Regions from separate parts of the Paenibacillus sp. J23TS9 genome, predicted to be linked through region 2. Evidence: riboswitches for the same ligand, from Rfam matches in the RefSeq annotation. Region 2 holds a riboswitch; the other holds the start of a gene.
The links. A riboswitch is a leader RNA that binds a small molecule or an ion and turns the genes downstream of it on or off. The one in region 2 is predicted to bind ZMP and ZTP.
Positions count from the first base shown of each region.

Region 1: it holds a riboswitch for ZMP and ZTP, as region 2 does, so the genes downstream of both, KJS65_RS29685 (bifunctional 5,10-methylenetetrahydrofolate dehydrogenase/5,10-methenyltetrahydrofolate cyclohydrolase) here and rpiB (ribose 5-phosphate isomerase B) in region 2, are expected to answer to the same signal.

Region 1 is NZ_BOSG01000001.1:789,089-795,041, forward strand. It holds gene KJS65_RS04040 (phosphotransferase enzyme family protein) at 1-221, shown strand, start outside; gene KJS65_RS04045 (alpha/beta fold hydrolase) at 304-1,059, opposite strand; gene KJS65_RS04050 (AraC family transcriptional regulator) at 1,197-2,117, shown strand; gene KJS65_RS04055 (GNAT family N-acetyltransferase) at 2,150-2,731, shown strand; ZMP/ZTP riboswitch at 2,784-2,865, shown strand; partial or broken gene KJS65_RS29685 (bifunctional 5,10-methylenetetrahydrofolate dehydrogenase/5,10-methenyltetrahydrofolate cyclohydrolase) at 2,949-3,803, shown strand; partial or broken gene KJS65_RS29690 (cyclodeaminase/cyclohydrolase family protein) at 3,849-4,445, shown strand; gene KJS65_RS04065 (phosphotransferase family protein) at 4,451-5,365, shown strand; gene KJS65_RS04070 (NUDIX hydrolase) at 5,547-5,953, shown strand, end outside.
Region 2 is NZ_BOSG01000003.1:156,596-162,548, reverse strand. It holds gene KJS65_RS19275 (FtsW/RodA/SpoVE family cell cycle protein) at 1-424, shown strand, start outside; gene spoIIR (stage II sporulation protein R) at 711-1,454, shown strand; gene KJS65_RS19265 (L-threonylcarbamoyladenylate synthase) at 1,680-2,780, shown strand; gene KJS65_RS19260 (manganese efflux pump MntP) at 2,884-3,444, shown strand; gene KJS65_RS19255 (low molecular weight protein arginine phosphatase) at 3,517-4,104, shown strand; ZMP/ZTP riboswitch at 4,166-4,248, shown strand; gene rpiB (ribose 5-phosphate isomerase B) at 4,451-4,906, shown strand; gene KJS65_RS19245 (TIGR01440 family protein) at 4,919-5,521, shown strand; gene KJS65_RS19240 (serine hydroxymethyltransferase) at 5,561-5,953, shown strand, end outside.

The DNA of each region.
Region 1 (5,953 bases), on a different contig from region 2:
CCTTTTTAAAGGGATACCGCAGCGTGAGAGTGCTTGGCGATGATTTTATAGAGCAGATCCCCTATTTCCAAAGATTCATGAACCTGTATGGATTCTCGAGATTGTTAGGGTCACTGGACGACAGCGAGATGGAGCAGGGTCCGGACTGGCTTGAGGATGTCAGGTTGAAGTTCGCTCGTTCCCGGGACAATTTGAGACAAGGATTTACAAGGGGAATCTAAATGGAGTGAGGTACAGATGCATCCACCTGAAAGGGATCGGAACAAAAGCTTCTGTACCTTTTTCATTTCTTTCACATAAGGATTATTCAAAAGAATATGCGTCCAAAAATTGCAAAATGCGATCATTCACCTGAGTCGGATGTTCCCTGGACATATGCGGTCTATGACTTCCGCCTGTAACCATATAAATCTCCGAATCTTGAATAAGTGAGCCTAAATAGGATAGTTTCTCCTCGCCCACAAAAGGATCAAACTCGCCGGTGATCAAGAGAGCGGGGCATCGAATACTTCGCAGCTGATCTTCCGTAAGCTGAGGATAGAGACGCCAATCCTGCGCCGACTGCCGCATATGCTCCTGCCAGTTTCCACGATGCGCCTCTTCATGCCGCTCCGTCATTTGCTTGATGGTATCCTGTTGGTCCTGTTCAATGAGCCACTCCGGCTCAAATTCCTCCACACCCGTAGGGTCTGCAAAACCGCTCGTGCCTATGGTAGTCAACGTTGTCACCCTTTCCGGATGTTGAACCGCGCAGTATAAACCGACATTTGCCCCCAAGCTGTAACCCACCAAATGAGCTTTTGGAATGTGAAGTGCATCCATAAAAGCGATCATATCCTTTGCGAGCTGTGGCGTGCTCCATTCCAGGCTTTCGCAGCGTGTTCTGCCATGGCCTCTCAAATCGGGATAATAACAGGTATATTTTTTTTGGAAATCCAGCAGCTGACTCGCAAAGGCCAATATGCCTCTGGAATAACCGCTATGTAAAAATATGATGGGCTCACCGCTTCCCATTTTTTCGTAAAATACCTCCAGATCCTGAAGTTGAACGTACGGCATATTGAACCTCCCTGAACCAGCTTTTATCCCATTTTAAGCTTAAAAAACGATTCCGTCACCAAGAACCTTACACCCAAATTTTCATTTAGCGTGTATAATTTTGGTAAACCCAAATGATCAGATATGGAGAACCACACATGATGAACCATGAGTATAAAGACAGGATCGAAACGGTCATCAGATATATCGAGGAGAATAGCAGCGATAAGCTCACCTTGGATCTTTTGGCGGACATGGCTAATTTTTCGAAATATCATTTCAGCCGCATATTTACTGCCATCGTCGGTGTGACGCCTGTGGCTTTTGTGAATCGGGAGCGTATACAAAAGTCCGTGCATTTACTTGCCGACACCCCGCTGACGATTCTTGAAATATCCAATCAATGCGGCTTCGAATCGCTGTCCACCTTTAATGCCGCATTTAAAAAGCACTATGGCCAAACACCAAGTGAGGTACGTAGAGGTATGAGAAATGATAGCAATTTTCCATCATTTTATAGCAAAAATCCGGAAGAGTCTGCATTCCTGGAAGAGTACAATCAGAACCGTAAGAATTCTCTTTTAACAAGGGTGTGGGATCAGATGATCAGATTCGAAGAGCTAATGGATATTGAAGTGGCATACGTCAGACATGTGGGGAGTTATTTGGATACGTACTCTGCTTGGGACAAGCTGGGGCGATGGGCCGCTGGAAGGGGAATATCACCTGCAAATCAACAGTTTATCGGCATTTCGCTGGATGATCTTAATTTGGTTGATGAATGGGCCTGCCGCTATGATGCTTGTGTCACATTACCGGCAGGACATCGAAAAGAACATGATTCAAAGGTAGTGGATTATAAAATATTGTCGGGCGGGTTGTATGCGGTATATCCCTATTATGATACCGTTGAACGGTTTGTCCTAGCCTATCAGAATGTATACAGCCTGTGGCTGCCGAACAGCGGTTATGAAGCCGATGACCGTCCTTGCCTCGAAATCTGTAAAAATGATCCTGCAACGGATGCGGAAGGGAAATGCAAAGTAGATCTACATGTCCCCATTAAGAAAAGAGGATGAAATGAAATCATTAGACTTGGAGTGGTGATGGTATGAATTTAGAAGCGGCATTTAGAACATTTCCTATTCTTGCGTCAGATCGAGTTATCTTGAAAAAAATCGAAGCCAGCCATCTGGAGGACCTTTTTGAAATTTATAATAATGAAAATGTATTTACATACTGCGGCATTATTCCGAAGCATAACAAAGACACGGTCAAAAATATGATTGGACATTTCGAGCGTGATTTTTTGAAAAAGGCAAGGATCAAGTGGGGCATATTTACGGTGCAGGAACCTGATCGGCTGCTTGGCATTATTGAGGCATTTAATTTTAACCAAAAGGTAAACACGCTGTCAGTGGGATATTATTTAGCTGAACAACAGTGGGGAAAAGGAGTGGCTACGGAAGCTCTAAAGCTTCTGCTGCCTTATCTGTTCAATGAGGTTAACATCAACCGGATTCAGGCAGAGGTTATGCTGCGGAATGAAGCATCAAAGAAGGTTTTGCAAAAGAATGGTTTTCAACAAGAGGGTCTCTTGAGACAAGCGGCCTTATGGTCGGGAAAAGGGATTGTCGATCTTGAAATTTACAGCATTCTGCAGCAAGATCAAGTGAATCATCAAGATTCGTAAATTTGTATCCTCTATTCTAGATGAACTGTGCTACAATAAACCTGACTTGATTTCAGCCGTGTGTGACTGGCGTAACGTGGGTAAACCACGAGGGAGCACATGGATCATAACAGCCGTACGCCTGGGCAAAAGTATTTGGTGGTTCATTCCATCCAAATACTTTTTTTGTTTAGATTTAAGAAATATAATCTTACTACCATTAACGGAGGCGACTGGAATGAGCATGCTGCTTAAAACCAAAGAACTGGCAAACGAGGTTTCTGAATCCATCATCACAGAGGTTAACCGTCTTAAAGAAAAAGGCATACAGCCGAGGCTTGCTACGATTTTAGTGCAGGGGGATCCTGCTTCGGAATATTATGCGAAAGCGAAACAGAAAAAAGCCCAGCAGCTGGGCATTGAATTCGATTTGATTCAGTTTGATCCGGAGGTCACAGAGCGTCGTTTGCTGGATGAAATTGAAGGCTTGAACCAGGATTCGGCGGTACATGGCATTATGCTCGAGCTTCCTGTACCCAAACATATCCGTGTTCAAAAGTGTTCGGACGCGATTACGCCTGAAAAAGACGTGGATGGCATTTCATCGGCGAACAAGCTCGCCTGCATGACGGGGAACACTGGCATTTATCCGGCAACACCACAGGCCTGTATCGCTATATTAAAGCATTTTGGCTTCACGCTGAAAGGCAAAAATGTTGTGCTTGTAGGACGGGGAGAGACGGTTGGCAGACCCCTGATGCAGCTGCTGCTGCGGGAAAATGCCACGTTGACCGTCTGTCATTCCCATACCCCAAACATCGCCGGTCATATTGCGAATGCGGATATTCTGATGACCGCCGCAGGACAGGCCGGACTGATTACTCCAGATATGATGCATCCGGACCTCGTTGTCATTGACGCAGGCATTAATGAGACAGCAACCGGGATAACAGGTGATGTTGTACCTGAAGCTGCAGCGTTTGCAAAAGCGACTACGCCTGTCCCCGGCGGTGTGGGAACACTCACAACGGTTATGCTCTTTGAGAACTTGATGCTGGCAATCCGGCTGCAGCAGCAATCTGCTGAGGCCTTGAAAACGAATGGGGATCAACAGGTATTTGACCAAACGATCCGGCAATTTCTGCAGATGTCTGCCTCAAGCGCACCTACGCCGGGTGGAGGGAGTATTGCTGCCCTATCTGCCGCATTGGGTGCGTCCATGGGGGCCATGGTGGCGAACATTACAAGCGGGCCAAAGTTTGCGAGTGTGCGGGAGCAGATGGCGGACATCGTGGTGCTGATGCAGTCTGCGATGTTGGAGGCTGAAAGTTTTCTGAAGAAGGACATGGAATCGTTTAACGGCTATATGGCCGCACTTGGTTTGCCTAAAGGGAATGATGAGGAAAAGAAAATACGTTCCCTTGCTCTGCAAAAGGCCGCGGTTCAAGCTGCTTCTGTTCCGCTGCACCTCATGAAGCGAAGCTTGGAGATGATGTCGGCACTGGATAAAATTACGGAAGAAGTCAATAAAAATGTCATATCAGATCTAGGCATAGCGCTCATCATGCTGGATGCGGCTGTACAATCGGCATGGATTACGGTAGAAATAAATCTAGGAAGCATTAAAGATGCAGGTGTCAGGAGCTCATTTCAAGAAACGGGAGCCGAGCTATCAAACCAGTCGAATGAGCTGAAGCTCCAGGTATTGCAAAAGATCAAGGAGAAGTTGGTGTAACCAAAGTGTCAGAAGAACAATGGGAACAAGTCGCGCGCATGACAGAACCCGGGTCCAGACTGCTTCGAACAAAGGAGCTTAAAGGCGGGGTTTCAGCCCAAGTGACGTTGATTGAGATTGAAAAGACGGATGGCAGTATGAAAAAGCTGGTTGTCCGTCAGCATGGCGCTGTTGACCGAAACAGGAATCCGGAAATTGCAAAGGATGAATTTAAGCTTTTACAAGGTCTAGTGGACGCGGGGTTGCCTGTACCTCAGCCATATGCATACGATGCAACCGAATTTATTCTACCCACTCCTTACATCGTGACCGACTTTGTGGATGGATTCGTGAATATGTCTCCCTCGGATTTGTCAGATGCTATGCAGCGAATGGCGGGGATATTATCGGATATCCATCAAGTGGATTGGACAAGCCATTCACTGGATTTTCTTCCTGAACAGCTTGTATGGTGTTCCGACAAGATTGGGAATAGGCCCAGGAACCCGGATGAATCATTAAATGAAAGTACAATCCGGGATGTGCTTGAATCCGCATGGCCGTTGTCTCCATTAAACAAAAATGTGCTGCTGCATGGAGATTATTGGCCGGGTAACATCTTGTGGAAAGACAACGGAATTGCTGCGGTGATCGACTGGGAGGATGCGGCAATCGGTGATCCAATGTATGACCTTGCGAATAGCAGACTCGAGGTGCTCTGGGCATATGGCACGGACGCTATGCATGAGTTTACACGGCAGTATCAAGCGCTCAATCTGCAAACAGACATATCGGAGCTTCATTTCTGGGATCTTTTTGCAGCGCTCAAGCCTGCTTCAAGTTTGTCTAGTTGGGGGCTCGATAGCCATACGGAAAAGAGTATGCGGGAAAAACATCAGTGGTTTACAGATCAGGCGCTTGCCCGGCTCCATACTCGCTAAAGTGTAATCAGGGAAAGTTGATTGATAATCGTTTATCAAGTGGTCTGGATGGGCGATGGTGTTGCAATGATGATTGAGATTTCTTAATAACCGGCGATGAGCCGGTTATTTTATTTTTACGGTTTAGAGATTACAATGAAATAGGGAATTACAGGTAAATTATAGAAGGGGAGTAAAGGCGATGTTCGTTGTAAATGTTGAAGGGGCTGTATATCAAGAGAATAAGTGGCTGGTGATTAAGCGTGGATCGGGGGAAGAGAATGCGGCTGGAACCTTGTCTTTCGTAGGAGGAACCGTAGAGCAGGAAGGATTCTCACAGGACATTCTGGAGCGGACCGTCAAAAGAGAGATTTTCGAGGAGGTCGGCGTTGAGGTCAAGGAAAGGCTGCATTTTGCATATAGTTCATCATTTGTTACGGAGGGCGGGTCTCCTGTGATCAACGTGGTATTTATTTGTGAATATGATCATGGAACTGCCTATAGAAAAAGTCCGGAGGAAGTCGAGGCGGTATATTGGATGACGACCGAAGAAATAATCAATCACCCTGATACGCCGCCTTGGACGGTTGAGAGCGTGAACCGGGCGCA
Region 2 (5,953 bases):
AGGTTACATGCAGGGCAGCTCGGTGCAGTCCGGCCGCGTACCCTATACGTACTCAGATTCGATCTTTGTTGAGATTGCCGAGGAGTTCGGATTTGTTGGATCTTCTGTCGTGCTGCTTCTGTATTTTATATTGATTCACCGCCTGATTCTGATCTGTCTGGAATGCCGGGATCGTGCAGGTCCGCTGCTGATTGTCGGCGTCGTTTCGATGATGCTCTATCAAATTTTTGAAAATATCGGCGCCTTCATCGGGCTGATGCCGCTGACGGGTATTACGCTGCCGTTTATCAGCTACGGCGGTACCTCGCTGCTTATCAATATGGCCAGTATCGGGATTGTCATGAGCGTCCGGGTTCATGGTCATGAGGTAAGTGAGGATATCATCGTCCCGACGCCGAAGATATCTTCAACGAAGCATGCTTGATAGATTTGGGGATAAAAGACCGCTCGCCAGGCCCGTTAAGGGGATGGTGAAACGGTCTTTTTTTTATTAAATCATAGAGAATCAATTTCATAATACCTTAAGCCGCTTCAATCAAGGCTATATATAGATCCAAACGGTTTTATTGGTCTATATATAGATTCAATTTTATCGTTTTAGTGAGTTATGAAATTGATTCAGATTCATAGAATAGCAGGTTTAGACTCTATCAGATCCGGACATACTAGTCAGTATCATAGAAGGATTTGATAGAGGGGGCACGAACGGGATGCACAATGAACATGAAAAAGAGGACCGTCTCCGGTCATTGGTTAAGAATACTGCCATTATTTTTTGTATTATGTTTATGCTGGCCATGACTTGGGAAGCTCAGAAAACGGACGCGGCTGTGGCTGGCGGTCCTATTCCGCAGGAGTCCATACGTCTTCGCATTCTCGCTAATTCCGATAATCCGGATGATCAGCTGGTGAAACGCCAAATCCGCGATGTTGTGGTCGCTCAGATGGACAGCTGGGTCAAAGATCTGGAAAACCCGCAAAGTCTGGATGAGGCGCGTACAACGATCCGCCAGCATCTTCCCGAGCTGAATGATCTTGTAGGAAGAGAACTTGAGAAAAAGGGAATCGACTACGAATACAATGTTGAGCTAGGGGTCGTGCCGTTCCCGACGAAATTGTATGGTGGCACAGTCTATCCGGCAGGAAACTATGAAGCGCTGCGGATCACGCTCGGAACGGGCAAAGGCCAAAACTGGTGGTGCGTGCTGTTCCCGCCGCTTTGTTTCATCGACGCGGGCAGCGGTGATGCGGCAGCACAGCCTGCAGCAGCAAAAGCAGAGACAGGCAAAGATCAAGCCGCCAAAGTGAAGAAAACGGCGTATACCCCGGAGCAGGCCGCAGGACAAGCGGTGAACGCTGAAGCTGCACCGGTCAAAGCTTCAGAGCCGGAGGTTCGCTTTTTCCTCTGGGATCTGTTTGAAGGTATCGCGAACTGGTTAAAGTCATTGTTCTAAGTGAAAATGTCCGGGTCGGGGAGGAGATGCACGCTCCTCTTCGATCTGTGTTAATATATTAGAAAAACGAATGATAAAGTGCTTAAGTCCATTTGACGAAGGTTCGCGGTAAGCCGCAGCTCCAGTCAGCAGTCAGGACTCCGGCGCTTTTTTTACTGGATGATCTTTAAAGAGAAAGACGGGATAGAAATGGCACATACTGAAAAAAAAACAGGGACAGGCTTTATGCCTTCCACTCCATATTGGCTGATTGATTCGGAGACGACAGCCGAGCCCTCCGAGTTGCAGGAAAGTTTGAAGGAAGCGGCTGAACTGCTCCGTGGCGGGGGCGTGGTTGCTTTTCCGACAGAGACGGTCTACGGTCTTGGCGCGGACGCCCGCTTAACCTCTGCGGTGGAAGCGGTATTCGCGGCAAAGGGGAGACCGTCGGACAATCCCCTGATTGTCCATATATCCAAGAACGAACAGCTGGAGGGCCTGGTGAAGCAGGTGAGTCCTGCGGCACGGAAGCTGATGGATGCCTTTTGGCCTGGACCGCTGACGGTTGTGCTTCCGGTCAAGCCTGATGTGCTTTCGCCCCGCGTGACGGCAGGGCTGGATACGGTGGGCATCCGGATGCCGGATCATCCGGTAGCATTGGCCCTGATTGAGGAATCCGGCTGTCCGGTTGCTGCTCCAAGCGCGAACCGCTCCGGCCGTCCCAGCCCTACCCTCGCCAGCCACGTTCTAGAGGACCTCGGCGGTTTAATTGACGGGATTGTTGATGGCGGCGCGACAGGTGTAGGTGTGGAATCAACTGTCGTTCAGGTGCTGGAGGACGGCAGTGTTACCGTGCTTCGCCCCGGAGGCGTTACACTGGAGCAGCTGGCGCAGGCAGCCGGCGTGCCTGTCCATCTGGATCCTGCACTCCTGCCGGAATCGGGAAGCATGAGTGGGCAGGCACCAAGAGCGCCGGGGATGAAATATACTCACTACGCGCCCAAGGGAACGCTGCGCATTGTGACCGGAGAGCCGGCCGAAGTCTCGGAGTGGATCCGCCGCAGTCTGCAGGAAGCCGCAGAGCGTGGTGAACGGACGGGTATTCTGGCCTTCGATGAGCACATCGACAGTTACCGCGCCGATTGCACCGAGTCGCTTGGCAGTCTCTCTGATTTGGGTACGGCGGCGCATCGTTTATATGCCGCGCTGCGCCGCATGGATGAGGAGCAGATCAGCTTTATTGTATCCGAGGCTTGTCCGGAAGACGGGCTGGGAGCTGCTATTATGAACCGGCTCCGCAAGGCTGCCGGACAAACGGTGATCCATCTCGGAGGGAGAGCCCGCTAGCTTGCCTCATGTACAAGTTGTGATTGTCCCCATGTACAAGTCATGATTGTCCTCATGTCCGCATATGGTTGTACAAGAACCTAACGGACATGGGGGAGTTGGAATGTTTGAGACATCTGCCGGTTTAGGGCAGCTGATTACGATTCTGATTATGGCCGCCGCTTTGGGAATGGACGCCTTTTCCTTGGGAATCGGTATCGGTATGAAGGGGATTCGCCTGCTGCATGTGCTTAAAATCAGCGTGCTCATCGGATTTTTTCATATCCTGATGCCGCTTCTGGGCATATTCACCGGTCAATATGTAAGCTCTTTGCTCGGACAGGTAACCACTTATGCCGCGGGCGGGTTGCTAATTTTGCTTGGTGGTCATATGATATTTAACTCGTTGAAAAGCGGGGATACCCGGATGATTGATCACCGTTCACTGCTGGGTATGATCTTGTTTTCTTTGAGCGTGAGCGTGGATTCCTTTTCTGTCGGGGTTTCGCTCGGAATGTTCCGAAGCAATCTGATTCTTACCGTCTTGGCCTTTGGCATCTGCGGAGGTGCAATGTCGGTGATGGGACTCCTGCTGGGCAGGAGAGTAAGCCGCAATTTGGGAGATTTCGGGGAGGCGCTGGGAGGCGTGATCCTTTTGGCATTTGGCCTGGCCTTTATCTTTTGAAGATATCAGAAAGTATACCGGTAGACGTTTTTCGTATACAATAATTTAAACAATCCGGGAGGTGCGATAAACGTGAAACATATCTTGTTTGTATGTACAGGGAACACGTGCCGCAGCCCGATGGCGGAAGCTCTTCTCCGCAAAATGGCGAAGGACCGCGGTATCGGGGTTGAAGTTCGTTCAGCGGGTGTTGCCGCCATGGATGGAGTGTCGATGTCCCGTCATGCGGAGGCTGTTCTGCGCGACCATGATATTAATGATCGTTTGATGTCCAAATCACTTAAGCTCGATGCGGTGAATTGGTCTGATTTGATACTGACACTGACTCAAGGACATAAGCAGCATGTGATCCGGAGCTTTCCTCAGGCCGCTGACAAAGTGTATACACTCAAGGAGTACGCGGAGAATGACGCGGAAGTATTGAATGATCTGAACGAGCTGGACAGCCTTTATGCGACATGGGAGGTCAAACGCTCGCTTGGACAGGAATTGACGGATGAGGAGCGGGAGCGCCTGATTGAAATTCAGCAGCGGGTTCCAAGCTTCGATATTTCCGATCCGTTCGGCGGATCCCGTGAGGATTATGATATGGCAGCGGCGGAAATCCGCACTGCCATTGAGCGTTTGCTGGATAAGCTGGAGTCATTCCGCACTTCCTGAAGGAAGAATATTACTCGTTGCATTTCAGTCTTGAATGTTTTATGATGGTTGTGAAAAAACTCGGTTCCGGTGTAACTGGCGACAAATGTGGATGAAACCACGATGGAGCACCGGGATATACGGCCGGTCGCCTGGGCAAAAGAGCAATTCTGCGGTTATCCGCGGACTGCTCTTTTTTGTATTAAAAAAGTGAGTTTATATGCGGGATCCCTGCAAAGTATGGGTAAAAAACATCCAGAGCAGAGACTTCATTTTGTGGGGCGATTTTCATCTTACGGCCTGGAAATAGGGTATAATGGTACGAGAAGTCACAAAAGCACGAAATTTCAGGGAGGTTTTACAAGAGATGAAGATTGCTGTGGGAACAGATCACGCGGGAGTGCGTTTGAAAGAAGACATCATTGCCGTCATTCGGGAGATGGGACATGAGGTTGTGGATGTGGGATGCAGCTGTGCTGATTCCGTGGATTATCCTGACTATGCCCTGCCTGTATGCGAGCAGGTTACCTCGGGTGAGGCTGATCGCGGCATTCTGATTTGCGGAACAGGCATCGGCATGAGCATCGCCGCCAATAAGGTTCCCGGCATCCGCTGCGCGCTGGTGCATGATGTATTCTCTGCCCAAGCGACCCGAGAGCATAACGATTCCAACGTGCTGGCGATGGGTGAACGTGTTATCGGCCCCGGACTCGCGCAGGAAATCGCGAAAGTCTGGATCGGCACACCGTTCAGTGAAGGTGAACGGCATGTTGGCCGCGTAAACAAAATCAAGGCGATTGAGGACCGTTATCTGCAGCATTAGGGAGGTGTTCGAATGGAGGCCAATGAACAAGGAATTCCATCGGAAGTTTCACTAAAAGAGCAAGTGTCGGGTGTTTTACGCGAGCTGGCGGAGACGGCGGGACTTGGGCCCGGTAAGGTTGTTGTCATCGGGACCAGCACGAGCGAAGTGGCAGGCCGGCGGATCGGCACCTCGGGAGCCCTTGAGGTAGCGAACGAGCTTCTCGAGGGTATTGAGGAGATCAGAAGGGAATTCGGCTTTGACGTCGTATTCCAGTGCTGCGAGCATCTGAACCGTGCGCTGGTGATGGAGCGTTCTCTACTTACGGACATGCGCCTGACTGAAGTGGCAGCCGTGCCGGTTCCGAAGGCTGGAGGCTCCATGGCAAGCAGCGCCTACCGGTCCATGAAGAACCCGTGTCTGGCCGAAAGCATTGAGGCGGATGCCGGGATCGACATCGGGGAAACGCTGATCGGCATGCACTTACGGCGGGTGGCCGTTCCTTATCGTACACAGCTACGCTATGTGGGCAAGGCGCGTGTGAATACAGCCTTTACCCGGCCGAAGCTGATTGGCGGAGAGCGTGCGGTTTACCAGCTTGACGCTGAATCGGGAAACGCTCATCTTTGCGATTAAACAACAAAAAAGAGAGTTTATCTAAGGGAGGAACAAGGAATTATGGATCAATTGCGTAAGAAGGACCCGGCTGTATTGGATGCGATGAATTTGGAGCTGAAGCGTCAGCGCAGCAACATCGAGCTGATTGCCTCGGAGAATATTGTCAGTGAAGCCGTGATGGAAGCCATGGGCTCCGTCCTCACGAACAAATATGCGGAAGGTTATCCGGGCAAACGGTTTTACGGCGGCTGCGAGCGCGTCGATATCGTTGAGGATATCGCCCGTGACCGCGCCAAGGAATTGTTTGGTGCAGAGCATGTCAACGTTCAGCCGCATTCCGGAGCGCAAGCGAATATGGCTGTGTACCTTGCTGCGATTAACCCTGGCGATACCGTGCTCGGCATGAATCTTGCTCATGGCGGACACCTGACGCACGGCAGCCCTGTCAAC